3 regions of the Thermasporomyces composti genome follow, and region 3 is predicted to be linked to each of the others. Evidence: riboswitches for the same ligand, from Rfam matches in the RefSeq annotation. Region 3 holds a riboswitch; each other region holds the start of a gene.
The links. Region 3 has a riboswitch for S-adenosylmethionine ahead of DFJ64_RS20225 (putative leader peptide). Riboswitches for the same ligand answer to the same signal wherever they lie in the genome.
Positions count from the first base shown of each region.

Region 1 (9,777 bases), 990 kb from region 3:
CGGCGTTGAGGCCGCTGGGCGTGGTACCGGTCGGGTTGTCGACCACGCGGACACGCGGGTCGGCGGCAGCGAGCTCCTGGGCGATCTCCGCGGTGCGGTCCGTCGACCTGCCGACGGCGATCACCAGCTCCAGCTCGCCCGGATACCGCTGGGCGAGGACGTGGCGCACCGTCGCGGGCAGATGCCGTTCCTCGTTGCGCACCGCGAGCACGACCGAGACCGGAGGCCACCACGTGTCGGTCGGTGTGGGGGTTCGTGTTGACGACCGCATCGGATCGTCCTTCGAGCTGGGAGAACGCATGTCGGCCAGAGACTAGGCGAGCTCCCGTGGGCGTGCGGGACAAGAGCGGACCAGGGCGCCAAGATGAGAGAACTCTCAGCGGCGCGTGGCCTGTGCGTGGACCGGCCTGAGGAGCGCTTACCGGCGTGCCGTGTCTCGGACGCGGTCCAGTGCGGCCACTTGGTCGGTGAGCCAACGGCCCGGCGGGTAGGCGCCGGCGGCGATCGCCAGGCGCGCACACCGCTCGCGACGTTCGTCGTCGTCCATGGACAGAGCGGCGTGGAGGGCGTCGGCGGTGCCGGTGACGTCGAAGGGGTTGACGAGCAGCGCGGCGTCGGAGAACTCCGCAGCCACGCCGGCTTCGCGGGACAGCACCAGCGCACAGCCCTTGTCGGAGGCGACCGCGAACTCCTTGGCGACCAGGTTCATGCCGTCGCGGATGGGGTTGACGAGGGCGACGTCGGCGAGGCGATAGGCGGCGAGCGACCGGGGATAGTCGTCCTCGACCGCGAGCACGAGGGGTGTCCAGTCGGGGGTGGCGAACTCGTCGATGATCTGATCGGCGACTCGCCGCATGGTCGCGGTGTACTCGCGGTACTGCGGCAGGTCCTGGCGGCTCGGGTAGGTGAGGGCCAGGTGCACCACCTGACCTCGCCATCGCGGGTAGCGGCGCAACAAGTCCTGGTAGGCCAGCAGGCCGCGGACGATGTTCTTGCTCAGCTCGGCACGGTCGACGCGGGCTACCAGCCGGCGATCGCCCACGAGGTCGCGAAGGACGTCGGCCGCTTTCGCGACATCCGGCTGGTTGACCCGCGCCCGGAAGCTCTCGGCGTCCACGCCGAGTGGATGGACGGCGACCCGGACGGCGCGGCCGTCGTGCTCCACGACCGCGTTGTCGCGGTCCACCCTGGCGCCCAGCACCACCTCGCAACAGTCGAGGAACGCGCGGGCCCAGCGGGGGGCGAGGAAGCCCACGTGGTCGGCGGCGAGCAGCCCGGTCAGCAGGGCGACGCCGGTGTCCGCGGGGAGCAGCTGGAAGTAGTCCGGCGGCGCCCACGGGGTGTGGGAGAAGTGCGCGATGGCGAGGTCGGGTCGCAGCTCGCGCAGCAGGCGTGGGACGAGGCTCAAGTGGTAGTCCTGGACCAGGACCCGGGCGCCCGGTGCCGCCTCCTCGGCCAAGGCCGTGGCGAAGGCGGCGTTGTAGTCCAGGTAGGACGCCCAGTCCGCGACGAAGCCACCGTCGAACACCGGCTCGGTCGGCGTGTCGTAGAGCATGTGGTGGACGAACCAGAGGACCGAGTTCGCCACGCCGTTGTAGGCCCGCGCGAGGGTCTCGGGGTCGATGTCGAGCAGGCGGACCGAGACGCCGCCGGTGTCGTACCCGGCCAGGTCCAGACGTCCGCGCGGGGCACCTCGCGCGACAGCTCGGTCGGTGTCCGACAGCGCCGAGCACACCCACAACAACCCGGCTTGGTTCGGCACGCTCGACAGGGCGGCCGCAAGCCCACCCCCGCCACTCCGGCTACGCAGTGCCCCCTTCTCGCGGACGAATGACACCGGTCCTCGGTTCGAGGCGAGCAGCACGCTCATGCCCCGTTGGCTCGCCATACCGAGAGCCTAGGTGGTGATCACGTCGCGAGCCCTCGTTGTCGCGCGGACGCGGGCTCGTTCGCCGCCGTCGGCTCGGGTGGTGGTGGGATGAGACGTTCCTCATCTGAACTGAACGTCACCATTCCACTACCAATAGTCAATACGTGTAGTAAGGTCACCCTTCGTGCCGATCGCCTGATTCGTGGCGGGAGTCCCCTGGTTCGTCGGCGCGGACGCACGGAGTGAAGACACGGGGGTAGCTGGTGGAGACGGTGAGCATGGCCACCCGCGAGACGGTCGGGACTGCTGACGTCAATGGGAGCACCGACGTGCGTGCGGCGGTCGCCGCTGAGGTCGACACGGGCGCTGCGACCGACGCTGGCGATGGCTCGGCAGCCCTTCGAGACCGGTACCTCCGCCTCCTCCGGGACGTCCTCACGTTCTCCCTGTGGGATGGGCGTGACGGCGTCGTGTGGACCGCCAGACGGCCCACGGCTCGACTCCTCGCTCGCCTGCTCGCGCGGCGTCACTTCACGCTCGTCAAGGAGACGACGCCGGAGACTCGTCGCGCCGGGCGGGATTGGCCACGGCTCGCCCACACCATGGTCGGCACCAAGCGGCTGGACAACCTCCGCTTCTGCATCGAGCAGGTCCTGCGTGAGGACGTCCCCGGAGACCTCATCGAGACCGGTGTCTGGCGGGGCGGGGCCGCGATCTTCATGCGCGGTGTGCTCGCCGCGTACGGGGTGACCGACCGGGTGGTGTGGCTCGCGGACTCCTTCAGCGGCCTCCCGGCGCCGGACGTGAGCAAGTACCCGGCCGACGCGGGCGACCCGCTGCACACGTTCAGCGAGCTCGCCGTCTCCCTCGAGGAGGTCCGCGAGAACTTCCGCCGCTACGGTCTCCTCGACGAGCAGGTGCGGTTCCTCCCCGGTTGGTTCCACGACACCCTGCCGACGGCACCCGTCGAGCGACTGGCGGTCCTCCGGCTGGACGGTGACATGTACGGCAGCACCATCGAGGCGCTGGAGGCGCTCTATCCGAAGCTCTCGCCGGGCGGCTACTGCATCGTCGATGACTACGGCGCGGTCGAAGGCTGCCGCCGCGCCGTCGAGGACTATCGCGCGGCGCACGGGATCACCGCCCCCCTCGTCGCCATCGACGCGGACGGTGTCTACTGGCGGGTCCCCGACGAGGAGACCGCACGAGCGAACCCGTCGTGACGCTCGGCCCTGTGCCGTCCGCGGCGGCGTGACGGCTGTTCATGCGCCGGACGGCGGTCCGTAGGATCCCGGTCGTGCCGCCGCCTGCGCCACGCACGCTCCAGCCTGGTCGCCCGGCTGAGGCGCCCGATGCGGCCAGACGCCGCCTGTCCGTCCTGCTCGTCGTGATCGGGCTGTTCGACCTGGCGCTGATCGTCGGCGCGCTCGCCTGGTCCGGTGGGCTGCGCACGGCGCCCGCGGAGAAGGCGCCCCTGGTCCGCCTCGGAGAGGGCCTCGACACGGGGCGGTTCGTCCTCACACCGCGCCGAGCTTGGACCACGAGCAGGGACCCGCTGAACGACTCGGAGTTCGCGGACACCGGCAGGTTCCTCACGCTCGAGATGGACGTGCGAGTGACCGCCGACGAGAGCGTGGACAGCCCTCGGGACCTCCAACGCGGGTTGATTCTTCGGCTGCCCGGCGGGGTCACCATCGACGGAACGTCGCCGCGCACGAGCGAGCTGCGACACGGCGTCGTCCTCGCGATCGACCACTCGCCGGCGCAGGTGCACCCGGGCCTGCCGCGACGCGTGCTCGCCGTCTACAGACTGCCGTCTCGCCAGTCCTGGCCCCACCGGGTCGAGGTGACGGGCATGCGCTGGGAGTACGCGCCAGGCTTCTTGGTTCGAAGCCGGGCATGGCAGGTGGCCGACACGGCGGTCGGTCGGGTTGTCCTCCCGGTCCGGCGAGGCGAGCCGTGAGACGCCTCCTCGGAATCCTCATCGGGCTGCTGATGCTCCTCGCCATCGGCACCGCCCACCGACTCGTGCCTGACGACGAGCGCCGCATGGGGTCGATCACCACGAGTGGCCGTCTCGGTGAGCGGATGGACACCGGCGGGTTCACGATCACGGTGGAGCAGGTCGAGGTCGCCCGTCGACTCACGGTGCCCGGGCTCACGTCCACGCGGTCGTTGGTGACCGAGGACGGGGTGTGGGTGGTCGTGACCGCGACGCTCGTCGAGGGTTGGGAGGCCTCCTCGTACACGCGGACGCGGCTCGTCGCACGGGACGGCACGAGCTACCTGGCGTCCGCGCGGGTCCCGAGTGACGTCCAGCTCACCAGCGGTCTGCTAGCCGAGCCGGGGATCCCGCGTCGCGGGATGGTCGTGTTCGAGATTCCGCCCGACCGGTTGGCCGGCGCTGTCCTCCGCGTCGTCCGCGGCGACGTGGGAGGAGGCCGGCTTGCCCCGGAGGCGGTCATCGAGCTCGGGATCGACGAGAGCGCGGCGCGTCGGCTCCTCGACCGAGCATCGACGCCCCTCGAGCTCCGACCGGTGGACTACGGGTGAGCCAGGGAGCAACCGCAGTGGAGGGTGAACTCAGAGGCGGTGGGAGGCGCGCGGCCGGGCCACTCGGTGGCGCGGCCGGTACGCGGCGGCCCGCCCGGTCCGGACGACATCGGCGGCCTGGTCGGCGTGGCGACCTGTTCTACGTCCTCGGCCTGGTCGTGTTGGTCCCACTGACCGTCGTCCTCGAGTACACGCTCGAGATGCGCACCGTCCGTCCGCCGATGCACGAGGCGGTGTCGGTGGAGCAGGGAGCGAAGGTCACGTACGCCGGCGCGGTGTGGCGGCTCCTGGGCGCGCGGCCCGGCGAACCGCGGGAGGACGCGCGGGTCCCGCGAGACGCTGTCGTGTACTACGTCGGGATCTCGATCACGCCACGAGACCGGGCGGCGAGCCGACGGATCGAGTCGTGCCAGGTGCGCGTAGTCGACGACGAAGGGCGGACGTGGACCAGCGCGCCGTTCGGCGTCCCGGACTTCGAGCGCTTCGGGAACCCGCCGACCGGGTGTTACGCGACCGGTGAGGGCTTCAGCCGTGAACCCATCGAACCTGGCCGCACCCAGGCGATGGTCACCGCGTTCCTCGTTCCCGAGGAGGCGGTCCAGGCGCTCCGGGTCCAGGTGCTGGTGGACGGTGCCGAGCCCAGGTACCTGGAGTTCCGGCCGCGCGCGGGCGGCTAGGCGGCGGTGTGCCCCGCCCACTGTCGGGACCTCCGACGGGGGAGAAGGGCCGGGGCGGGCCGGCCGAGGCCGTCGGAACGCGACCGCTGGAAGGGGTCAGCGGAGGCCTTCGCCAGGGCTGTGCTGGTGCGCTGAACGGGGCCGTTCCCCTCGCTGGTGGACTCGGGGGGGGGCTACCCCACCACGGGGCGGAGTCGGTGCGTTGGAAGGACGAGGCCGCTCCGCCTCCCGTCGGCGCAGGCGTTCCCGGCACAGGTCGTACGTCGCCGCGAGCACCGCGATCCGCAGCACCTCGTGCACCGCGTCCTCGGCGAACCACAGCACCGCGAGCCGAGGCCACCACCAGTCCCACGGGTGCGGACCGATGAGGTGGGTGAGGCCGATGAACGCCCACCCCATGGCCGCCTCGACGAGCACGTAGACGAGGCAGAAGGTGAGGAAGAGCAGAGGGCCCGCGGCGACCACCATGCGCAAGCCGTTGGCGAGCGGCGTCCACTTGTCGCGTGCCTCGCGGGTGAGGAGGTCCGAGAGCTGACGAACCCGATGGGGGAGACGGCGGAGCCGGGCCTCGACACCGCGCAGCCGACGCCCGGTGACCACCGTGTCCTCGCGGCTCATGTCCTCGCCGAACACCCCGGCGGCGATGACCAGCCAGACCAAGGGGAGGACCAACCCGTCCGCCACGTCGGTGCCGATCTGCTCGGTGAGCCAGGCCCAGGCGCTCGTCAGCCATGGCAGGGAGACGCCCGGCAGCCAGCCGTCCACCCACGCGACCGCCGAGGCGATCGCGTCGCGAACGGCCACGTAGGCCACCCGGCTGGTCAGCCAGCTCAGCGCCTGGCTGACCAAGGCCGACACCGACACGAGGCCGAAGAACATGTAGAGGGTCTCGAAGAACGCCACGCCGACGTTGAGAGCGGGCGTGACGGGGGTCTGCACCTCGACGACACGGACTCCAGCGGCGTGGTCTGTAAGCACGCGGTCGCCCGCACCCTCGTGGTCGCGGACGCGCTCCAAGCCGGCGCGCAGGACCCAGGCCGCGAGCGCCACGATCAGCGGCGCGCCCGTCATGTCCCGGAAGACGTCGAGGGTGTCGGCCGCGGTGAGGTCCTGGTTGATGACGTGGATGCCCCAGGTGCGCACCTCCTCGGCGAACAGCCCCCAGGCGCTGTACACCACGAGGAAGGGCAGGATCGTCTCCCCGATCGCGTCGACGATCCGCCGGGTGCGCGTCACCACGAGGACCGAAGGTTCGCCTCGCGTGTCCACGTTGACCAGCGCCGAGCGAGCGGCGTGGAACATCATGATCGTCGTCGAGAGCGTGACGAGGACCCCGATCGCGAGACCTCCGAAACCCAGCCACTGGTGGCGGTGGGCGAGCCACGCCGACGCGCGGAGCGCGAGGTCATGGAGCAGGTAGCCGAGGGTGCACCAGAACAGCAGCGGCGCCCACCTGCGGCGGAGCAGCCTGAGGACGCGGGCGAGGAGGACAGGTAGCGCCAGGCTCGCGAGTCGGGCGGCGGGCACCGCACGGATGGTACTGGCGCGGTTGCCGCGGTGGAGCGTCGAGCTCGTCTACGAATCGACGTCTACGAATCGCCCTAGACGAATCGACGCCTTAGACAAGTCGACGTCGCATACGAATCGACACGGCGTCGTCGCTGTCCGTGAGATCGGGGGTAACCCACGCGATGTCAAGCTCGCTTGACATCCGCGGTGATGTCAAGCATCCTTGACATCGTGCGGAACGACGTCAGGGAGCTGCGCGTCGCCAAAGGGCTCTCGCAGGCGGAGCTGGGCGAGTTCCTCGGGGTGTCGCGGCAGACCGTCAACGCGATCGAGACAGGTCGTTACAGTCCGTCACTGCCCCTGGCGATCAAGTTGGCCCGATTCTTCGGGCGGACCGTCGAGGAGGTTTTCCATGTCGACGACGACCAACCGTAGGCGGGCCGGTCGGCGGATCTCGATGCCGGCGGTGGTGCTGGCTCTGGTCATCGGAGTCGGCATGGGCGCCGCGGCCGCCACGAGCGGCCGGCCGGGACTCGGGCTCGTGATGTTCGGCATCATGGCGGGCGCCGCGCTGGTGGTGGTCCTCGGGTCACGCGTCAGCGACACCGTGGCGCTGCTCGGCGACGACATCCACGAGGAGCGCCACGTCCAGCTGCACCAGCGCGCGGCGGTGTACACGCTCAACATCCTCGCCCTCGTCATCCTGGGAGGGCTCATGGTCAACGTGGCGCGCGGCGGGGATGGCGGCCTGTGGGGCTTCCTCGGGGGCGTTGTGGGCCTCGTCTACCTGGGTTCGCTGCTCATCCTCAACCGCCGCTCCTAGCGCGGCGTCCTCGTTGCCGTCTCGACGGTCGGTGCCACCGCTCGCGCCGTGGTGCGCGCAGGCCACGAACAGGAAGGGATGCGCCGATGCTGGTCGGACAGTGGTGGCTCAAGTCGGTGCTCCTGGCCGTCCTCGGGCCGACGCTGCTGGCGATGGGTGTGTCCGCGACCGATGAGGTGCCCTCACGGGACGTCGAGCTCCGGTCGCCGGCCGCGACCGCGACGCCACCTGAGACGAGCCGGTGTCTCGTGCGCTGAGACGAGGAGGGGCGAACCGCCGATTCCGGATCCCATCGTGAGACGGCCGTCTCAATTCGTGGACCTCCACGTCGTCGTCGCCGTCCTGTCGGCTAGGCTCGCCTGCGCATGCCCACACCGGGCGTACCACAACACACGGACGGACTCATCCAGAGGGGCTGAGGGACCGGCCCGATGAAGCCCCGGCAACCGGCCGACCGCCGACGCGCGTCTCGCGTTCATCAGAGGCCCCGCGGCGGACACGGTGCCAATTCCGGCTCGCGTCACCCGCGCCAGACCCTGGCACGGACTCGACGTGAGAAAGATGAGGAAGGAAGCCTCTGAATGACGACGACCTACGCTGCCACCCGCGAGACGCACACCATTCGTCCGGGAGCCTTCGGTAACGCGACGGTTCTGCGCTGTCGAGAGTGTGGCGCGACCACGCCGCTGGGAGCCCACTACGCCTGTCCCGAATGCTTCGGCCCTCTCGAGGTCGGCTACGACTACCCGACGATCACCCGGGAGCAGATCGAGGCAGGACCCAAGAACATCTGGCGCTACCAGCCGCTCCTGCCCGTCCCCGCTGACGTCGCTTCGTTCCCCAACACCGAGCCTGGCTTCACCCGCCTGGTCCGCGCCGACCACCTGGCCGCAGAGCTCGGCTTGCGAACCCTGTGGATCAAAGACGACTCCGGCAACCCGACCCACTCCTTCAAGGACCGCGTGGTCGCGGTGGCCCTCACCGCCGCTCGCGAGCTGGGCTTCACGGTGCTGGCCTGCCCCTCCACCGGCAACCTCGCCAACGCCGTCGCCGCGGCCGCCGCGAGGGCCGGCATCCGCAGCGTCGTCTTCGTCCCGCACAACCTCGAGCAGCAGAAGATCCTCACCACCGCGGTCTACGGCGGCACCCTCGTCGCGGTGGAAGGCACCTACGACGACGTCAACCGGCTCGCCAGCGAGATCGCCGGCGAGCAGGAGAGCTGGGCTTTCGTCAACGTGAACGTCCGGCCCTACTACGCCGAGGGCTCGAAGACGCTGGCTTTCGAGATCGCCGAGCAGCTCGGCTGGCGCCTGCCCCAGCAGATCGTCGTGCCGGTCGCCTCGGGTGCCCAGCTCGTCAAGATCGACAAAGGTCTGCGCGAGCTCGTGGAGCTCGGCCTGGTGGAGGACACGCCGTACCGGATCTTCGGCGCCCAGGCGAGTGGTTGCGCGCCGGTGGCGCGAGCGTTCAAGGCCGGCCACGACGTGGTGGCGCCCGTCCGGCCGGACACGGTGGCGAAGTCGCTGGCGATCGGGAACCCCGCCGACGGTCCCTACGTGCTCGACGTCTGCCGGCGTACCGGCGGCAGCGTCGAGGACGTCAGCGACGACGAGGTGATCGAGGGCATCGCGCTGCTCGCCCGCACCGAGGGCATCTTCGGTGAGACGGCCGGTGGCGTCACGGTGGCCACGCTGAAGAAGCTGGTCGAGACCGGCCAGCTCGACCCGGACGCCGAGACCGTCATCATCAACTCCGGTGACGGCCTGAAGACGCTGGACGCGATCGCCGGCAAGGTCGGTCCGCAGGCGACGATCCGGCCTACCTACGACGCATTCATCGAGGCAGGACTGGCATGAGCGTGAAGGTTCGAATCCCGACGATCTTGCGCACCTACACCGGGGGCGCCTCGGAGGTCACCGCCGAGGGCGAGACGCTCGCCGAGGTGCTGGACTCGCTGGAGACCAAGTACCCCGGTATCCGCGCGCGGGTCCTCGACGAGAACGGCAAGCTGCGCCGGTTCGTCAACGTCTACGTCGGTGAGGAGGACGTCCGCTTCGCGTCCGGTCTGCAGACCCCGACGCCCGACGGCACCCAGGTGTCGGTGATCCCGGCCGTCGCGGGTGGCTGACCGCACTCCCGCCCTGCCCGACGCCGCGTACGTCGTCCACGAGGACCGAGAAGGGGGAGAGCGGGCGCGACGTCGCGGTGAGCGTTTCGCCACGGCCGGCGTCGAGATCAGCTTCCGGGCCGAGCCGGAGGGCCTCACCGTCGTCGTCGCTGCGCCTCCGCGACCCCACGGACACGACGGGCTGTCGCGAGTCGTCCTGCGGTGGCGGCACCGACTA
Region 1 is NZ_QTUC01000001.1:1,496,104-1,505,880, reverse strand. Features, by position in the region: gene DFJ64_RS06585 (glycosyltransferase family 2 protein) at 1-271, opposite strand, end outside; gene DFJ64_RS06580 (alpha,alpha-trehalose-phosphate synthase (UDP-forming)) at 419-1,888, opposite strand; gene DFJ64_RS06575 (TylF/MycF family methyltransferase) at 2,149-3,093, shown strand; gene DFJ64_RS06570 (hypothetical protein) at 3,168-3,833, shown strand; gene DFJ64_RS06565 (hypothetical protein) at 3,830-4,423, shown strand; gene DFJ64_RS06560 (hypothetical protein) at 4,441-5,100, shown strand; gene DFJ64_RS06555 (hypothetical protein) at 5,197-6,627, opposite strand; gene DFJ64_RS06550 (helix-turn-helix transcriptional regulator) at 6,841-7,044, shown strand; gene DFJ64_RS06545 (DUF2178 domain-containing protein) at 7,022-7,432, shown strand; gene DFJ64_RS19390 (hypothetical protein) at 7,519-7,689, shown strand; SAM riboswitch class I at 7,832-8,000, shown strand; gene thrC (threonine synthase) at 8,014-9,288, shown strand; gene DFJ64_RS06535 (ubiquitin-like small modifier protein 1) at 9,285-9,560, shown strand; gene DFJ64_RS06530 (alpha-amylase family protein) at 9,553-9,777, shown strand, end outside.
Region 1: it holds a riboswitch for S-adenosylmethionine, as region 3 does, so the genes downstream of both, thrC (threonine synthase) here and DFJ64_RS20225 (putative leader peptide) in region 3, are expected to answer to the same signal.

Region 2 (9,777 bases), 290 kb from region 3:
TCCGTCCGTCGGAGCCGGTCGATGCTCACCTCCTGGCGGAGCTGCCTGGGGTGACCAGTGTGTCCTGGCACCAGTCACGCCTCGTCGTCACCGGATCGGGTGACGCGTTGCCCGCCGTGACGGCGTTCCTCGCCCGTCGCCAGATCATCGCCCACGACCTTCGCGTCCAGCAGGCCAGTCTCGATGACGCGTTCGTCGAGCTCACCGGCCGCCCGCTCCAGGACGCGACGAACGGAGACACACCATGACCCTGCTGGCCGCGATCACGTTCACCGAAGCCAAGCTGTTCCTGCGGGAACGGCTGACCGTGTTCTTCACGCTCGTGTTCCCCACCGTGGTGTTCGGCGTCCTCGCGTCGATCCCGGCGTTACGCGTCCCTCTTGAGGACCTGGAGGGCGCTCGCTTCATCGACTACTTCATCCCGTCGATCGTGGTGATGACGCTCGCCATGGTCGCGGTCAACACGATGCCGACGCGGCTCGCCACCTATCGCGAGAAGGGTGTGCTGCGGCGTATGTCGACCACGCCGGTCCATCCGGGCGCTGTGCTCGTGGGTCAGCTCGTCGTCAACGCGGCGGCGGCGGCCGTGGGCACGGTCGTGCTCGTGGCTTTCGCGTCGACGGCCTTCGACGTACCGTTGCCACAACACCCGGCGGGTTTCGTGCTCGCGTACGTTCTCGGTGGCGGTGCGATGCTCGCGCTCGGGCTCTTGGCCGCGGCGTTGGCGCCGCGCGCCAACGCGGTCGGCGTGATCGCGTTGCCGATCTTCTTCCTCACCATGTTCGTCGGCGGTGCCTATTTGCCGCGGTTCATGCTGCCGGAGATCGTCGTACGCATCGGCGACTACACCCCGCCTGGGGTCCAGGCGCTCCAGGACGCGTGGACGGGCGCCGGCCCGGACCCGCTGCAGATGGTCAGCATGGCAGCTGTGGGGGTCGTGGCCGGCGTCGTGGCGGTTCGCTCCTTTCGGTGGGAGTGAGCCCCTGGGCGGGGCCTGGACCGCAGGTGAACGTCTCCGCCGGACCTGGCAGGGTGGTGTCTGGACGACGGCAGGGCCGAGGACGCGGTGTCTGCCGAGACCGCTGAGGAGGTGGCGGTGGCGATACCGCGGGCGACGCCGACGGTCTGGGAACGCGTGCAAGGACCGGTGTACGACGCGATCCCGTACTTCGTCCTGATCCTCTCCGCGCTGCTCACCCTCGCCAACCCTGACCAGGCCGGGAGAGGTCCGGCGCTGGCGTTGTCAGCTCTCGCCGCGGTGTGGATCTACCTCATGGTGACGCGACGCGTCGCTGAACGTCACCCGCTCGGCTTGGTCTACTTCGCCGGGTTCACGGCGCTCGCCGGTGCCCTGGTTCTTCTGGCGCCGCCCTTCGGCATCTTCGCCTGGGTTGGTTACCTGCACGCGGTGGGCATCCTGCCGGGCTGGTGGAAGATCCCCGGAGTCGTCGCCACCGCGGTCGTCGTCGCGACGTCTCAGGCCGGCGGCATCCCCCACGACCAGGCGACCACGTCGCTGTTTCTCGTCCTCTTCGTCGTCAACGTCTGTCTCGCCGGGGTGCTGGGTGCGTTCGCGCTCGTGGACGTCCGGCGCAGCGCGGAGCAGAAAAAGACGATCGAGCAGCTCGCCGAGGCCAACCGCAAGCTCGAGGCGATGATGGCGGAGAATGCCGGGCTGCAGGCTCAGCTGCTCACCCAGGCGCGCGAGGCGGGCGTTCTGGACGAGCGACAGAGGATGGCGCGGGAGATCCACGACACCCTCGCCCAAGGGCTGACCGGCATCATCACCCAGCTCGAGGCCGCCCGGCAGGCCGCGAACGACCCGTCGGCGTGGCGCCGGCATCTCGACAACGCGTCGACGTTGGCCCGGGAGAGCCTCCGGGAGGCGCGGCGGTCGGTGCAGGCGCTCCGGACCGAGGCGCTCGACACCGCCCGACTGCCCGAGGTGCTCGCCGAGCTGGCGCGGCGGTGGGCGGAGGTTCACGGCGTCGCGGCGGAGGTCACGACCACGGGAGAGCCTCGGCCACTGCACCCGGAAGTCGAGATGACCCTGCTGCGGACCGCGCAGGAGGCCCTGACCAATGTCGCCAAGCACGCCGGCGCGTCCCGCGTCGGCCTCACCCTCTCCTACATGGAGGACGTGGTGGCGCTGGACGTGCGCGACGACGGTGCTGGTTTCGATCCCGCGCGGCTGTCGGAGCAGGCGCCCGGCGAGGGCGGGTTCGGCTTGCTGGCCATGCGGCAGCGGGTGCGGCGCTTGGCCGGCCGTCTGGACGTGGAGTCCCGACCCGGGGCCGGGACGGCGATCTCGGCGAGCGTTCCCGTGATCCCTGCGGAAGCCAGGTGAGCGTGCGCGAGCTGGGGCGCACCGCCGAAGCCAGACGAGAGCCCCGCGGAAGCCCCAGGAAGCCCTGCGGAAGCCCCAGGAAGCCCTGGAAGCCCCAGGAAGCATGGCGAAACCCGAGGCCAGGTGAGCGCCGCGAGGCCACGAGATGCCGACGGGCGCCAGGTGAGCGAGGAGGAGCCGAGGATGGACGTGCCCGCCCCGAGCGAGCGGATCCGGCTGTTGCTGGTCGATGACCACCCGGTGGTCCGGGACGGTCTGCGTGGCATGCTCGCTGGCGACCCGCGCTTCGAGGTCGTGGGCGAGGCCGCCGATGGGGCGGAGGCGGTCGCGCGAGCCGAGGTGCTCGTGCCGGATGTCATCCTGATGGACCTGCGAATGCCGGGGATGGACGGCGTGGCGGCGATCACTCGGTTGGCCGAGCGCGGCGTGCCGTCGCGGGTGCTGGTGCTCACCACCTACGACACCGACACGGACGTGGTCGCCGCGGTGGAGGCCGGCGCTACCGGCTACCTCCTCAAGGACGCGCCCCGCGAGGACCTGCTGCGGGCGGTCGTGGCCACTGCTCGCGGCGAGGCGGTCCTCTCGCCGGCGGTCGCCACGCGGCTGCTCGGGCAAGTCCGTCAGCCAGCGCGGGAGCCGTTGAGCCAACGGGAGCTCGACGTGCTCGCCCTCATCGCGCAGGGTGCGACGAACCGGGAGGCGGCGGAGTCGCTGTTCATCAGCGAGGCCACCGTCAAGACACACCTGCTCCACATCTACGCCAAGCTCGGCGTCAACGACCGTGCCGCGGCGGTCGCGGTGGCGTACGAGCGCGGACTCCTGGGGCCACAGGGACGCTGAGCGGTCGGGACCGTGTCCGGCGGGCTGACCGCTGTCGGGCTGAATCGGGCGAATCGCCACAACGTGGGGTTTGGCCGTGCAAGGATCGGGTGGGTGAGCATCTACGACATCCCCCTGCGCACGCTCGCCGGCGCCCCGTGGTCACTGGCCGAGCTGGCCGGACGGGCGTTGCTCATCGTCAACGTGGCGTCGAAGTGTGGGTTGACCCCGCAGTACGAGGGACTCCAGCAGCTCCACGAGCGCTACGCCGACCGGGGCTTCTCCGTCGTCGGCTTCCCGTGCAACCAGTTCGGCGGCCAGGAGCCTGGGACGCCCGAGGAGATCCAGGACTTCTGCTCGACGACGTACGGTGTGACGTTCCCCCTGGGCGAGAAGATCGAGGTCAACGGTCCCGGCCGGCACCCGTTGTACGTCGAGCTGACCTCGGTCGCCGACGACGACGGGGAGGCCGGCGACGTCGAGTGGAACTTCGAGAAGTTCCTGGTTGCGCCGTCGGGCGCGGTGGTGCGGCGGTTCCGGCCGGGGACCGAGCCCACCGATCCGGAGTTGGTCGCCGCGATCGAGGCCCAGCTGCCGGGCTGACCGCGTCGAGTCCGGCGAGTTAGGTTAGCCTTCTCTTGGTTGCCGCCCTTGGGGTGGTTGAGCGGGTGGCTGATCTTTCGCCCGGAGGACGCCGATGGCCCGTGCGGTCGGGACACTGGACCGTCAGGGCGACGTCGTCCCCGCCAGCCGACGAAGCGTGACGGCGCTGCGCGGAGCCGGTCTCCTCGTCGCCCTCGCGGTCCTCGTCCTCGTCGCCCTGCTCAGCGTCGCCCTAGGGGCCAAGCCGATCCCGCTGTCCGAGGTCGTCGACGTGCTGGTGCACCGCGGCACCTCGAACGAGGCCGTCGTCATCTGGGAGCTCCGTGTGCCGCGGACCATCCTCGGCCTCGCGGTCGGCGCCGCCCTCGGATTGGCCGGCGCCCTCATGCAGGCGCTGACCCGTAACCCGCTCGCTGACCCCGGCATCCTCGGGATCACCGCGGGCGCGGCGGCGGCGGTGGTGGTCGCCATCGCGTTCCTCGGTGTGACGAGCCTGGTGTCGTACGTCTGGTTCGCCCTCGTCGGGGCGGCGGCCGCCGCTGTGGTCGTCTACCTGCTCGGGTCGGCGGGGCGTGGCGGCGCGACACCGGTCCGGCTGGCGTTGGCCGGCACCGCGATCAGTGCGGCCCTCATGGCGTTCATCCAGTCGATCACGCTCTCCCACACCGACGTCTTCGACGAGTACCGGTTCTGGGCGGTCGGGTCGCTCGCCGGACGGGACGAGACGGTTCTCCTCCAGGTGTGGCCGTTCCTTCTGGTCGGGTGCCTGCTCGCGCTCGGCCTGGGCGGGGCGCTCAACGCCGTTTCCCTCGGCGACGAGACGGGCCGGGCGCTGGGCGCTCACCTGGGTCGCACCCGTGCGCTCGGAGCGGTGGCGATCACGCTGTTGTGTGGCGCCGCGACCGCCGCCGTCGGTCCGGTGGGTTTCGTCGGCTTGACGATCCCGCACATCGCGCGCGCCATCTGCGGCCCCGACCAGCGCTGGGTCCTCGCCTACTCGGTGGTGCTGGGCCCCACCCTGCTCGTCGCGGCGGACGTCGTCGGCCGCCTCGTGGCGCGGCCGGGAGAGGTGGAGGTCGGCATCGTCACCGCCGTCGTGGGTGCGCCCGTCTTCCTCTCCTTGGTACGCCGACGGAGGATCGCGCAGCTATGACGGTGGTCACCGCCCAGCACGCTGATCCTCGCCTGCCGGGCCGCGCGCTCCGCGTGGGCGGGCTGTCGTTCCGGCTTCGAGCGCGGACCGTGGCGGTCTGCCTTGGCCTGGCGCTCCTCGCTCTCGTCGGCGCCGCGGTGACGCTGTCGACGGGTGACTACCCGATCCCGCTCCCCGACGTGGTGCGCGCCCTCGTCGGCGACGGCAGCCAGGCGAGCACCTTCATCGTCGTGACCCTGCGGCTTCCGCGACTGCTGACGGCTCTGCTGGTCGGCGCCGCTCTCGGTCTCGGCGGGGCGGTCTTCCAGAGTCTGACGCGCAACCCGCTGGGAAGCCCGGACATCGTGGGCTTCACGACGGGCGCGGCGTCCGGCGCCCTGGTCGCCTTGCTCATCGTCAAGGCGGGTCCGGCGGGTGTCGCGAGCGCGGCCGTCGGCGGAGGTCTGGCGACGGCCCTGCTGGTCTACGTGTTGGCCTGGAAGCGGGGCGTCCAGGGCTACCGGCTCGTGCTGGTCGGCATCGGGGTGAGCGCGCTCCTCACCTCCGTCAACTCCTACCTGCTCACCCGCGCCGACGTGGTGGACGCGCAGTACGCCGCGGCGTGGCTCACCGGGAGCTTGAACGGCCGCGGCTGGGAGCACGTGGGCCCGGTCGCGGCGGCGCTCGCCGTCCTCGTACCGGCGCTCCTGCTGCTCGGCCGACGACTCCGCATGCTGGAGATGGGCGACGACGTGGCGAAGGCGCTCGGGGTCCCGGTCGAGCGGTCGCGACTGGCCCTGATCGTGCTGGCGGTCGGCGTCACGGCGGTGGCGACCGCCTCGGCGGGGCCGGTCGCCTTCGTAGCCCTGGCGGCACCTCAGCTCGCCCGCCGGCTGACGGGAGAACCAGGCGTCGGGCTCGTGTCGTCCGCCCTCATGGGCTCGTGCGTCCTGGTGTTCAGCGACCTCGCCGCGCAACGCCTGCTCGCGCCGACACAGCTGCCCGTCGGCGTCATGACCGGGGCCGTCGGCGGTGTCTACCTGGCTTGGCTGCTCGCGCGGGAATGGAGGTCCGGGCGGTCATGACGCGTCACGGCGAGACGAGCCGGCTCTGGGCCGAGCAGCTCACCCTCGGCTACGACGGGCGGATCGTGGCGGACGGGCTCGACGCGGTCATCCCCGACGGCTCGTTCACCGTCATCATCGGCCCGAACGCCTGCGGCAAGTCCACCTTGCTCCGCGCCCTCGCGCGCACGCTGCGACCCACCCGTGGGGCGGTGTACCTCGACGGGCAGACGATCTCCTCCTACTCGACGAAGGAGGTGGCCCGCCGGCTCGGTCTGCTCCCCCAGAGCCCCATCGCGCCTGACGGCATCACGGTGGCCGACCTCGTGGCCCGCGGGCGGTACCCCCACCAGCGGCTGCTCCGCCAGTGGTCACGGGACGACGAGGCGGCCGTGGCCGAGGCGATGGCGGCGACCGGCGTGGCCGAGCTCGCCGACCGGTTCGTCGACGAGCTGTCGGGTGGTCAGCGGCAGCGGGTCTGGTTGGCCATGGCGCTCGCCCAGCAGACGTCCCTGCTCCTGCTCGACGAGCCGACGACGTACCTCGACATCGCTCACCAGATCGAGGTCCTCGACCTCTGCGCGGACCTTCACGAACGTCAGGGCCGCACGCTCGTCGCCGTGCTCCATGACTTGAACCAGGCCGCACGGTACGCCACCCACCTGGTCGTCATGCGAGACGGCGCCATCGTCGCGTCCGGTCCACCGTCCCAGGTGCTGACGGCCGAGCTCGTGGAGCGAGTCTTCGACCTGCCCTGCCGGGTGATCGCGGATCCGGAGGCGGGGACACCCTTGGTGGTGCCGGCCAGTCGGCGGGCTCGCGTCGCGACCGAGCCGGCAGCCGGTCAGGCGGCGTCCTAGGGCCCGGTCCGCCGGCGCGCCGGTCTCGACCTCTCACGCGGTGAGCGGCTCACATGGCGACGTGCCCCGGTCAGCCGCGCCGGTGGTCGAGACGGCCCAGTCGGGAAGGCCTCGCGGGTCCGGTGTCGGCGCCCATCGACCGTCGACGACGTCGTAGCTCCAGCGAGGTCCGGACGTGACGAGCTGTTCCACTGCGGCGGCGAGGCGCTCGACGTCGTCCAGCGTCGTCCCGACGCCGAAGCTCGCGCGGACCGCCCCCTCAGGCGCGCCGAGGCGCGACAGGAGGGGATGCGCGCAGAACTTGCCGTCCCGGACGCCGATCCCGTGTTCAGCGGAGAGGTAGGCGGCCACGAGCCCGGGCGCGTACCCGTCCACGGTGAACGCCACCACCCCGATCGAGGTCGTGCTGTCTCGCCAGATCCGCAGGGTTCGGACACCGGGCAGCCGGTTGAGGCGGTCGGTGAGCGCCGTGCGGAGGGCCTCCTCGTGCGCCTCCAGCGCGCCCGACGGTAGCTGGGAGAGGGTGCGAGCAGCCTGGGCGAGGGTCGCCGCCCCGAGGACGTTCGGGGTGCCTCCCTCGTGCCGCTGCGGTGCGGCCGCCCACTCGGTGTGGGTGAGGGTGACCTCGCGGACGGCACCCCCTCCCGGCAGGTATGCCGGGGCCTCGTCGAGCCAGTCCCTCCGTCCGGCGAGCACGCCGGCTCCGAACGGCGCGTAGAGCTTGTGCCCGGACAGCGCGACGTAGTCCACCCCGGACGACGCCAGGTCGATCCTGCGGTGGGGGGCGAGCTGCGCAGCGTCGAGGACGACTCGGGCGCCGGCCGCGTGGGCGAGCTCCACGATCTCGGCGAGAGGCAAGACCTCGCCGGTGACGTTCGACGCGCCGGTGATGGCGAGGAGGCTGGCCGGTCGCGCCTCCAGCTCCGCGCGCAGACTCACCAGCGTGGCCCGCTGGGTGGTGCCGGCGAGGACGCAGCGGTGTTGGCCTCGCCGCCACGGAAGCAGGTTGGCGTGGTGCTCGATGTCGAGGAAGGTGACGCGGCCGCCACCAGGGCCGTCGTCGGGGACACACCGTGCCAACAGGTTGAGCGCGTCGGTGGTGTTGCGGGTGAAGATCACCACGTCGTCGGGACGCGCACCGAGAAACGCCGCGACGTCGGCCCGGGCACCTTCGTAGAGCGCGGTGCAGACCTGGGAGGTGTAGCCGGCGCCGCGGTGGACGCTCGCGTAGTACGGCAGCACCTCGCTCAGGTGGTCGGCGACCGACTGCAGGCTCGGAGCGCTCGCGGCGTAGTCGAGGTTGGCGTACGGGAGGGAGTCGCCGGTGACGAGCGGGACCTCGATGCCGGTGCCGACCACGGGAAGCAGCGGCGCCTGGCCAGGACACGCGGGGTCAGCGGAGTTCACCTGGACGTCGAGAGCAGTCACACCACACCTCACGGGGCTCAGGGACCCCGAGGGTTCTGGGGTCCGCGCTTGCGGTGCCACGTGGCACGCCTGGTCCTCACCCGGAGCACCCCACCGCGGAGGAGGGTTGCCGGCCAGCGAGCCGGGGCTTTCGGGGCCTCGCACCGACGACAGGACACGCGTCGCGAAGGGCGCGGTGGTGTCGACGGTCGAGCCCCGCGCTGGCGCTCATGACCGCGAGCCACAGTAACCGACCGGCCGCCGCCATCGCGGGCGTGTTTCGAATAATGAGAACTTGTCTTACGAAGTGGACACAGGTGGGCTTTCGTACCGCCAGCGCCGGCCAGTCGTCCGGACCGCTACGGCCCGTACACGCGCAGGTAGTCGAAGGTCGCGGTGACCCCTTCACCACCCATGGCCACCAAGCCGACCCGGGGCTCGGCATCGGCTGGCAGGTGCCACACCGCACCCCAGATCCAGTGCTCCCCGTCGCGGCTCGTCGCGGCCCGGAACAGATGCTCGCCGGTCTCCGGATGGATGGTGTGGCGCATCCGCAGCCACAGCGTGTCGGCGGATGGCCCGAGCTGAATCGCGTTCGGCCACGGGCTGGCAGCCGGCCCGACCCACAAGAACGCCTGCCGGGTCGTCCCGGTGGACGTCGGTGCCACGTGCAGGGAGTTCACCCGGTCACCCCAGACGAGCAGGCCCGCCCGTTCGTAGCCGCGCGGCCCGGTGCCGAGCGGAAGGTGCACCTTGGTCTCGACCGTGTACGTGCCCTCCGGCGCGTCGCGCAGCAGCACCGCCGCGTGGTCGTCCGACCTCAGGTCGCCCGCCTGGGTCGGCCACACCAGCGCGCCGCCGACTACCTCGGGGTTCGACTGTGGGGTGCCGACGATCGTCCACGCCTCGTCGAGCTCGGCGCCTTCGAACTCGTCGCTGAACTCCGGCAGCAACGCTCCCACCGTGGGATCCGGCACCTTGGCGGTCACCGGCTCGTACAGCGCGGTAACACCCACGTTGTCGGCCTCCGCGCCGCGACCCTGCGCCGCCACGCCGACGGGGGAGGGTTTCCCGAGCCGTTCCGGCACCTCGACGCTCACCTCGGCCAGCGGGCTGCCTTCCATCGCCGCGCTCACCTCGAACGTCGCCCACGACCCGCGGACCTCTGCGGTGACCGCGTGCCAGGTGTCGAACCGGAAGCCTGCGTGGAGGCGGTCGCTCGCCGACCTCACGACCTCGCCGTCCACGACGACATCGACGACGAGGGCGCGCCGCGACGGGTCCAGCCAGGCGACCACGTAGTTTCGGTGATCCTCATAGCCGACGACCAGGCCAGCCCGGCCCATGCCGCGCACCCGCAGGTCCGCCTCGGCCCGGTAGTCGGCCGCGGTGGTCTCCTCGCTCACCAGCAGCAGTGAGTGGGGTGCGGCCGAACGGCTTCGGACGAAGCCTCCGGCATCCCGCTCGCGGGCGAGACCCCACGCACCGGTGCCGACTGTCACCCAGCCGTCGAGGTCGCCGTCGTTGAACGTGCTGCCGACGTCC
Region 2 is NZ_QTUC01000001.1:2,197,397-2,207,173, forward strand. Features, by position in the region: gene DFJ64_RS09525 (ABC transporter ATP-binding protein) at 1-248, shown strand, start outside; gene DFJ64_RS09530 (ABC transporter permease) at 245-979, shown strand; gene DFJ64_RS09535 (sensor histidine kinase) at 1,067-2,347, shown strand; gene DFJ64_RS09540 (response regulator) at 2,531-3,187, shown strand; gene DFJ64_RS09545 (glutathione peroxidase) at 3,281-3,769, shown strand; gene DFJ64_RS09550 (FecCD family ABC transporter permease) at 3,864-4,922, shown strand; gene DFJ64_RS09555 (FecCD family ABC transporter permease) at 4,919-5,986, shown strand; gene DFJ64_RS09560 (ABC transporter ATP-binding protein) at 5,983-6,825, shown strand; gene DFJ64_RS09565 (aminotransferase class V-fold PLP-dependent enzyme) at 6,859-8,253, opposite strand; SAM riboswitch class IV at 8,293-8,405, opposite strand; gene DFJ64_RS09570 (glycoside hydrolase family 43 protein) at 8,592-9,777, opposite strand, start outside.
Region 2: it holds a riboswitch for S-adenosylmethionine, as region 3 does, so the genes downstream of both, DFJ64_RS09565 (aminotransferase class V-fold PLP-dependent enzyme) here and DFJ64_RS20225 (putative leader peptide) in region 3, are expected to answer to the same signal.

Region 3 (9,777 bases):
CCCGGACGGCCTCGACACCGTGCTCGGGTCCCAGGCGAGCGGGGTGTCGGCAGGAGAGGCGCAGCTCCTCGCGTTCGCTCGGGCGTTCCTCACCGACCCCGGCGTGGTGGTCTTGGACGAGGCGTCGAGCCGGCTCGACCCGGTGACCGAGCTGCGGATCGAGTCGGCGATGGACCGGTTGCTCGCGGGGCGTACCGGCATCCTCATCGCGCACCGCCTGTCCTCCCTCGCCCGCGTCGACAAGATCGCGGTGATCGAGGACGGTCGGGTGGTCGAGTACGGCCTCCGCAAGGACCTGGTGGCCGATCCCGAGAGCCGCTTCTCGCGTTTGCTGGCCATGGCGGGCCTGGGGCAGGTGGTCACGTGAACATCCGGTCGGTCCTGCTGGTGGCGGCTCGGGCCATCTCGTACAGCCCACGTGAGTACGTGGGTGGCGGCCTCCTGTGGGCGACGGTCTTCTCCATCCCGGTCCTCACCGGGCTCGTCCTCAAGGCACTGTTCGATCAGCTCAGCGGTCACCGCCCGGCGAGCTTCGAGGACGCTCTGTGGCTGTGTGCCGCGCTCGTCGCCGTGGAGGCCACGCGAGGGTTGACGCTGTGGCTCGCGATGAGCGTCTGGACCTCGTGGTGGAACAAGACGGCGACGATCATCCGCGCCAACGTGCTGCGGTCGATCCTCACCTCGCGAGGCCCAGCGGCGACCCGTCTCCCACACTCGTCAGGGGAGGCCATCGGACGGTTCCGGGACGACGTCCACGACCTGGTGATGCTGGTCGACAACCTGGTGGACGTCTTCAGCGCGGTGCTGATGGCCACCGCCGCGTTCACCATCATGGGCTCGATCGACCCCGTGATCACTCTGGTCCTGGTGCTGCCGTTCACCGCCTTGGTGGTCCTGACCCGGCTGCTGAACGAGGTGATCCGGCGCGTCCACGCGCGTGCTCGCCGACTGGGCGCCGCGGTGACGGCGTTCGTCGGCGAGATCTTCTCCGGCGTCCTCTCGATCAAGACCGCCGGCGCGGAGGCCGCCGTCCTCGAGCGTCTCCGCGAGCACAACCGGCGGCGCCGCGAGGCTGCTGTCAAGGACCGGTTGGCGATGGACATGCTCGACACCGCGACCGAGGCGACCGTCGGCCTCAGCATCGGCCTGGTTCTCCTGCTCGCGGCCTCTGCTATGCACCGCGGCGACTTCACCGTCGGCGACCTGGCGCTGTTCACGAGCTACGCCGGCTGGCTGATGATGGTGCCGCGCACCTTCGGCCGCATCCTGTACCGGCTGCCACAGGCCTCGGTGGCGATCGAGCGGCTCACCCGGTTGATGGCGGCGGACGAGGACGCCGACGACCTGTCGCGGAACACCGGATTTTGGTTCACCGAGGACCCACCGCCGGTGATGACCGCCGTGCCCGCCAGGGACGATCCGCTCGAGGTGCTCGAGGCGCGTGGTCTCACCGTGCGGTATCCCGAGAACGGCCGTGGCGTGGAGGCGGTCGACGTGCGCATCGAGCGAGGCTCGTTCACCGTCGTCACGGGAGCGGTCGGTGCTGGCAAGACGACGTTGATTCGGGCTCTGCTGGGACTGCTGCCGTTGGACGCCGGGCTGATCACCTGGAATGGCCGGCGGGTCGACGACCCTGGGACGTTCCTCGTGCCCAACCGGGTCGCCTACGTCAGCCAGGTGCCTCGCCTGTTCTCGGAGACGCTGCGCGAGAACCTCCTCCTCGGCTGGCCGGCGGACGGCGACCAGCTGGAGCGGGCGCTCACCCTGGCGGCACTCGACCGGGACCTCGCCGAGATGCCCGACGGGCTCGACACCGTGGTCGGCCCACGCGGTGTCCGACTCTCCGGCGGACAGGTGCAGCGCGCCACGGCGGCCCGCGCGCTGGTCCGCGCACCCGACCTCCTCGTCGTCGACGACCTGTCGTCCGCGCTGGATGTCGAGACCGAGCAGGTGCTCTGGGATCGGATCGCGGCGGCGGCCAAGGACGGCCGTGGTCCGGCGACGTTGCTCGTGGTGTCGCACCGTCGTGCGGCGTTGGAGCGAGCCGACCAGGTGGTGGTGCTCGATCGCGGGCGTGTGGTGGGGTCAGGGTCGCTGCCTGACCTGCTGCTCACCTGCCCGGAGATGCGCCGCCTGTGGAACGAGGAGCTCGTCGTCGAGGCGGAGGAGGACGGTCGTCGCGTGGACGCGCGGCGAGCCGGTGACGTCTCGTCGACGAGGTGAGTGCCTCGTGACGGCTCCCCGCCGTCGCGGAGCCACGTGGGCGCGGCGGAAGCGGGGGCAGCCGCGAGTTCATGAGGATGCCCGTTCCTGGCCATCTCGTGGCGTACTCGTCGCCTCGACGCTGATCTAGCGTCGTTCGAGGATCACGACCGTGGGGGGAGGACCGGGGTATGTCCGCGACGATGGATCGGCGCGCCCTGCTTCGTACAGGTGGGGTGCTCGCGGCTGGCGCCACCATCAACCTGCTTCCGGGGAACTTGCTTCCCGGGGTCGCGTTCGCCGCCCCGACCAACGGGGAGACGCGACAGACGAAGACGGTGACCGGGACGTTCCAGCCCAGCATCCCGGACTGGTACTACATCCCGGTCGACGTGCCGCATGGGGTGCGTCAGATCGAGGTCGTGTACTCCTACGACCGACCCTCCGTGCCCCCGGGTGTCCGGGGCAACGCCCTCGACATCGGCATGTTCGGACCCGAAGGCCACCAGGTCGGCACGCCTCGCGGCTTTCGTGGCTGGTCCGGCGGTTTCCGCGACCGGTTCACGATCAGTGCCTCGGAGGCGACACCTGGCTACATCGCCGGTCCGATCACGCCCGGTCGGTGGCACGTGATCCTCGGCCCGTACACCGTCGCGCCGCAAGGCATGAACTACCGCGTCGACATCACCGTGACGTTCGGACCGCCGGGGGCGCCGTTCCGGCCGAGCCCGGCGCCGACGACGGCGCCGGCCAAGGAGCGCGGCCGCGCGTGGTACCGAGGCGACGGGCACCTGCACACCATCCACTCCGACGGTCGGCGCACCCCGGAGGAGCTGGTCGCCGACGCGCGTGCGGCGGGACTGGACTTCGTGGTCTCCACCGAGCACAACACCCACAGCGCCCAGCTGGTCTGGGGTCAGTACGCCACCGACGACTTGCTGATCGTCAACGGTGAGGAGATCACCACCCGGTCCGGGCACTGGCTGGCGACCGGTCTGCCCGCCGGCAGCTGGATCGACTGGCGCTACCGCGCCGGGGATCCGAAGGACTTCCAACGCTTCGTGACGAAGGTGCACGCCCTGGGTGGCCTGGTCACCGCCGCGCACCCGTTCGCGAACTGCTTCGCGTGCGGCTACGAGTTCAGCTACCAGCTCGCCGACCTCGTCGAGGTGTGGAATGGGCCCTGGACGCCCGACGACGAGCAGGCCGTCTCGCTGTGGGACGGGCTGTTGCGCAGCGGCTGCTGGATCCCCGCGGTCGGCAACTCCGACGCGCATCGCCCGCCCAGTGACGGGTCCCCCGGCGACCTGGTGGGGTTGCCGCAGACCGTCGTCCTCGCCGACAGCTTGCGCACGCCGGACCTGCTGGCCGGACTGAAGGCGGGCCGCTGCTACCTGGCCGAGTCGGCGGAGGTCGAGGTGAGCTTCACCGCGTCGGCGGGCGGCACGTCGGCGGGGATCGGTGAGCGGCTCCCGGTCGACATCGGAGACCCGGTCACTGTCGAGGTGCGGGTGTCGGGGGTCCCAGAGACGACGGTGAGCATCCTTGACCAGAGTGGCCCGCGCGTGAGCGCTGACGTTCCGGCCGATGGCGCGCGGACGCTCACCTGGACCACCTACCCGAGACACACTCAGTGGGTTCGCGTCGAGGTTCGGCGCGCGTCCGGCGGGCTCAACAGCACGACGCCGAACGCGATGGTGGCCATGACGAATCCCATCTTCCTCGGCCGTTCCTGATCGACTCTGTCGAGAGCTCAGGCTCGCGGATGTACGTGGCTCGTCACGATCGACACGCGTTACGACGTCGTGGTGGCGGACCGTGACGCCGTGTCCAGGCAATGAGAAGTCCGTCTCATATTTTTGCCAGCCGCCTCGACGTTCTGTACTTTCGAGGCGCAGTCACGAGTGCCAGCGTCAAGCCCCGGCTTGCTGGCCGGCAACCCGCAGACGTGTGGGGTGCCCCGGGTGAGGACTCGGCCCGACCACGGCGGTCCGGGCAAACGTCGATCCTGAAGGAGCGTCATGGTGCTGAACAGGTTGTTCACGCGCCGCCGTCACATCGATCTGCTCCGCGTCGCCAGCGCGTCCTGTTGTCGCTGACCTCGTCATCCCCGCTTCTCGCGAGGCGTCGCCGACGAACGTCAGCCGCCTGTTCCGGCGTCTCGGCTGTGGTCGCGCCTGATGCCGGCCCAGAAGCGAAGCCCTCCAAGCGACAAAGCGATTTTCCCTTATCTGCCGCGACCTTCCCGCTCGTCCGTTTTTGTCCCCTTGACGAAGCTCGATTTCTCACGGAGTCCGCGCATGACGACGACCTCTGTGCCGTCGACGGCATCACAGCGCCGCCGCGTGACGTTGGTCGCTGGCCAAGTGGCGCTGCTGTTCGGGCTGCTCGCGGTCGCGGAGCTTCTCGTCCGAACCGGGCTGGTGTCGAGCCTCTACCTCCCCGCCCCGACCAGTGTCGTGACCGAGATCGGGGAGCTTCTCGCCGGCGGTTCGGACTTCTACACCAACCTCAGCGTCACGCTCCGGGAGTTCATCACCGGATACCTCCTCGCGGTCGTCGGGGGGATCGCGACCGGGCTGTTCTTGGTGCTGGTGCCCCACGCCGAGAACTTCTTCCGACCGTTCCTCGCCGCTTTCATGGCGGTGCCGAAGGTGACGATCATCCCGCTGCTGACCCTGTGGTTCGGCCTTGGCCTCTCCCACAAGGTCATCATCGTCTTCCTGTTCTGCTTCTTCCCGATCGTCTACAACACCATCGCCGGGGTGAAGCAGACGTCTCCCGACCACGTGAAGGTGGCTCGGGCCTTGCGAGCTCGACGCCGGCAGATCATCGTCAAAGTGATCCTGCCCTCGGCGATCCCCACGATCCTCGCGGCGCTGCGAGTCGAAGCGGCGTCCGCGCTCGTCGGCGCCATCTTCGGCGAGATGGTCGCCTCGCGCGCGGGCCTGGGGAACGGCCTCAACGAGGCGACGGCACTCTACGACACGCCCAAGGCGTTCGCCCTGATCATCCTCATCACGATCGTCTCGATCGTCAGCGTCTCCACCATCGACCTCCTGGAGAAGAAGGTCTTCCTCAAGTGGCGACCCTCGCCCGCGCGACTTCGGTGACCGTGGCACCGGGGTGAGATCGACCAACCGGGTGAGAGCGAGATGGACGACGCGACGCGGACCCACATTGAGAGAAGGAACCCACCAGTGACGACGAAGCGTTCTCGCGCCACCGCCTTGATCGGCGCCGTACTGTCGGCCGGGCTGCTGCTCGCCGGCTGCGGGGGAGGCAGCGGTAGCGGCGGCACGAATGACTCCGGACGCATCAAGATCACCTACGCCTCCTTCGCCGGTGTCACCGGCATGCCGGCGAAGTTCGGCCAGGAGAAGGGATTCTTCGAGGCCGAGGGTCTCGACGTCACGTTCGTGACCGCTGAGGACCCTGTGGCGATCGTGTCGAGCGGTGACGCCGAGATCGCCGACTGCGACACGACCTCAGCGCTGATCGCGGCGGGTAAGGGCGCCCCGATCAAGATCGTCTCCTCCATGTATCGCCACAAGGGCCCGTTCTACCTGATCAGCCGGCCCGACATCGATCGCGTCGAGGACCTCAAGGGCAAGACGGTCGGCATCGCCCGCAAGGGCGCCGGCCTCGAGGCGTACGTGCGCGTGATCCTCAAGAAGCACGGGCTGACCGAGAAGGACGTCACCCTGGTCCCCAACGGCACGCACCAGGAGGCGTACGCCAGCCTGACCAACGGCCAGGTCGACGCGACCATCATCCACGAGCCCTTCGTCTCCCTCGCCGAGGCCGAGGGGACGGGCAAGCTGCTCGCCCGGGGATGGGACTACCTCCCGACCTTCCACACCGGCGTCGAGATCGCCAGCGAGCGCTTCATCAAGGAGAACCCCGAGGCGCTGAAGAAGTTCCTCACCGCCTACTTCAAGGCCGCCTCCTACGCGAAGGCGCATCCGGAGGAGTACCTCGACTTCGTCGAGAAGCAGTCCGACGTCGACCGGGAGGTGCTGAAGGCGGCGCTGGAGCGGGAGGAGCCGATCTGGGAGAACGACCCACGGGTGGACCTCGACGACTTGCGTGACACCCAGCAGATCCAGAAGGACCTGGGATTCCAGGACACGGTCTACGACCCGGAGGACCTGGTCGACACCTCCCAGATCCCCAGTCCTCAGGAGATCTCCGCGAAGGCTGACGCGAGGTAGGCGACCATGGCTGGCTTCACTATCCAGGGTGTATCGAAGGTCTTCCCAGGACCTCCGCCGACCCAGGCGCTCCAGGGCATCAACCTGACCATCGGGGAGGGTGAGTTCGTCACCTTCCTCGGTCCCAGCGGCTGTGGCAAGAGCACCTTGCTCGAGATCATGGCCGGCTTGCAGCAGCCGACCGAGGGAGTCGTTCGCCTCGGTGGCGAGGAGGTCCGTGAGCCGAGCGAGAAGGTCGGCGTGGTCTTCCAGGACCCCTCCCTCTTCCCGTGGCGGACGGTCATCCGCAACGTCGAGCTGGGGTTGGAGCTGCGCGGCGTGCCGAAGGAGGAGCGCCGCGCGGTGGCCCGCGAATACCTGGCCATGGTGGGGCTGGCGGGGGTGGAGACCAAGTACCCGCACCAGCTGTCAGGCGGCATGCGGCAACGGGTCGGGATCGCCCGGGCGTTGGCGACCAGCCCCGAGGTCCTGCTCATGGACGAGCCGTTCGGCGCGGTCGACCACCTGACCCGGCTGCAGCTGCAGCACGACCTGCTCGACATCTGGATGCGGCACCGCCGCACCATCGTCTTCGTCACCCACGACGTGTCGGAGGCGGTGTACCTCGCGGACCGGGTCGTGCTCTTCTCGCCGAGCCCGGGTCGGGTCCGTCGCGTCTGGAACGTCGACGTGCCGCGTCCACGTGCCCGGGATGATCTCGCGCTGGTGAACCTGCAGAACGAGATCTACGCCGAGATCACCAGCCTGACCGCCGAGCGGGACGCCCGGCTTGTGGAGGGTGCCCATGCGTGAGATCGCCGGCACGCGGGTGGCGACCGAGGACGGCGCTGTCCGTCGTCCATACCCGGGCCTGGCCGAGCGGAGACGGCGGGAGCTCCTCGAACGTCAGAGCGCGATCCCTCCCGTGACCTCCCCGCACGCGGGCGCGCCGGCGGCGGTCCACCGCCGGCTGCGGGAGCGGATCGCCGCACTGCACGAGGCGCTGTGCGCGTTCTCCCTCGACCTGCACGCGCATCCCGAGCTCGCGTATGAGGAGCACCACGCCGCGGCCGCGCTGGCGGACCTGGTCGGCCGCTACGGCGTCGCCGCCGAGGTGGGCGCCTATGGGGTGCCGACGGCGGTGCGGGCGGTCGTGGGCACCGGGTCGCCCCGGGTCGCCGTGGTCGCCGAGTACGACGCGCTCCCGGGCATCGGCCACGCGTGCGGTCACAACGTCATCGCCGCTAGCTCCGCGGGAGCGTTCCTGGCGCTGGCTGAGCTGCTCGCCGGACAGGACGCGCCCGCGGGAGCTGTCGAGCTGGTCGGCACGCCGGCGGAGGAAGGCGGTGGTGGGAAGCAACGAGTGCTTGACGCGGGCGGCTTCGACGAGATCGACTTCGCGATCATGGTCCACCCGGGCAACCTGGATCTCGCGGGCGGCCGCTCGCTCGGGTTCCGCCAGGTGGCGGTGACCTACCACGGTCTCGCCGCCCACGCCTCGACGGCGCCCCACCTCGGGGTCAACGCGCTCGACGCCGTGGTCGCGGCCTACAACGGCATCGCGCAGCTACGTCAGCACATCCTGCCGTCGGATCGGGTGCACGGCATCATCACCGACGGCGGACAGGCGCCGAACATCGTGCCGGCGAAGGCGTCGGCGGTGTTCTACGTGCGGTCGGCCGAGCTCGACACGCTCGCCGAGCTGCACACCCGGGTCGACGCGATCCTCCGAGCGGCTGCGCTCTCGACCGGCACGCGCGCGGAGATCACCTGGGACGCCGCCGCACCCTACCTTCCGCTTCGTCCCAACGAGCCGCTCGAGGCGCGCTACGCCGTCCACCTCGCCGACCGTCGACGGGTGCTTCCGGGCTCCGCCCGTCCGGTGGAGACCGCCGCGTCGACCGACATGGGCAACGTGAGCGTCTACGTTCCCGCCATCCATCCTTCGGTGGCCATCGCGCCACCCGACGTGGCCAACCACACTCCGGAGTTCGCCGCGTACGCCGCGAGCGAGTCCGCCACGACCGGTATCCGCGACGCGGCGATCGGCATCGCCTCGACCGTCGCGGACTTCCTCTACGACGAGCGGCTCCGCGCCGACGCGCGTGCCGACTTCGAGGCGCGCGGTGGCCGGCTCACGCTCGCCGACGCGCTGAACCCAGTCAAGGAGACACCGTGATCGAACCCCTGCTCGACCACATCGTCTACGCCGCTCCTGACATCGACGAGCTCGTCGCGTCGTTCCGGGAGCGCACGGGCGTCGAGCCGCCGCTCGGTGGCCGCCACGTCGGCCGGGGCACCCGCAACTACCTGGTCGGCCTCGGCGGTCAGGTCTACCTCGAGCTCATCGGGCCCGACGACCCGACCCTGCCCGGCCGCGGGACGACGGCGTTCGGCATCGACAAGCTCACCGAGCCGCGCATCGCCGCCTGGGTGATCCGCCCGAAGGACTTCGACGAGCACATCGCCCGGGCACGCCGGAACGGCTACGACCCCGGCGTGGTCCGCCCACTGTCGCGGCGCAAGCCGGACGGCACGCTGCTGGAGTGGCGGCTCACCCAGGAGCCGCCGAACAACCGGGACGGGCTGGTGCCGACGCTCATCGACTGGCTGGACGCCGAGCATCCCACCGCCAGTGGTCTGCCTGAGCTCACGCTGCGCTCGTTCGTCGGTTTCCACCCCGATCCGGACGCGGTGCGCGCCGACCTCGCCGCGCTCGGTGTCGAGCTGGAGGTGCGCCAGGGCGAACCCGGCTTCGAGGTGGTGCTCGACACCCCGAAGGGCGAGGTCATCTTGCGGTGACGGCGCCCTCGACGCTCGCGCACGAACCACGTCACACGAGGAGAAGTCACGACCATGGCCACCCCCACTCGCAAGCTCGGATTGACACTGCCCCAGCGTGGGGCGTTCTTCGGCGTGCTGACCGTCCCTGAGCTCGTCGAGACCGGTCACTTCGCCGACGAGTCAGGCGCGTACGACTCGGTGTGGATCGGCGACAGCCTGCTCGCCAAGCCACGCCCGGAGTCCATCGCGTTGTTCGGGTCGCTCGCGGCGGTCACGCGTCGGGTGACCCTCGCCGTCGGCTGCATGGCGAGCTTCCCGGTCCGGGATCCCATCCTGCTCGCCGACCAGTGGGCCACCCTCGACCAGATCTCGCAGGGCCGCATGCTGCTCGCGGTGTGCACCGGGATCGTCAAGGCCAAGGACGCGTCCGAACGTGAGGGCGCGCTCTACGGCGTGACCGACAAGTCTCGGGCCGGCCGGTTGGAGGAGAACATCGAGATCCTGCGTCGGCTCTGGACAGAGGACAACGTGACGTTCCACGGGCGCTACCGCAGCTTCGAGAACGTCACGGTGCTGCCCAAGCCGGTGCAGAATCCGC
Region 3 is NZ_QTUC01000001.1:2,490,675-2,500,451, forward strand. Features, by position in the region: gene DFJ64_RS10740 (ABC transporter ATP-binding protein) at 1-367, shown strand, start outside; gene DFJ64_RS10745 (ABC transporter ATP-binding protein) at 364-2,223, shown strand; gene DFJ64_RS10750 (CehA/McbA family metallohydrolase) at 2,394-3,938, shown strand; SAM riboswitch class IV at 4,099-4,210, shown strand; gene DFJ64_RS20225 (putative leader peptide) at 4,224-4,301, shown strand; gene DFJ64_RS10755 (ABC transporter permease) at 4,503-5,315, shown strand; gene DFJ64_RS10760 (ABC transporter substrate-binding protein) at 5,403-6,416, shown strand; gene DFJ64_RS10765 (ABC transporter ATP-binding protein) at 6,423-7,208, shown strand; gene DFJ64_RS10770 (M20 family metallopeptidase) at 7,201-8,574, shown strand; gene DFJ64_RS10775 (VOC family protein) at 8,571-9,197, shown strand; gene DFJ64_RS10780 (LLM class flavin-dependent oxidoreductase) at 9,252-9,777, shown strand, end outside.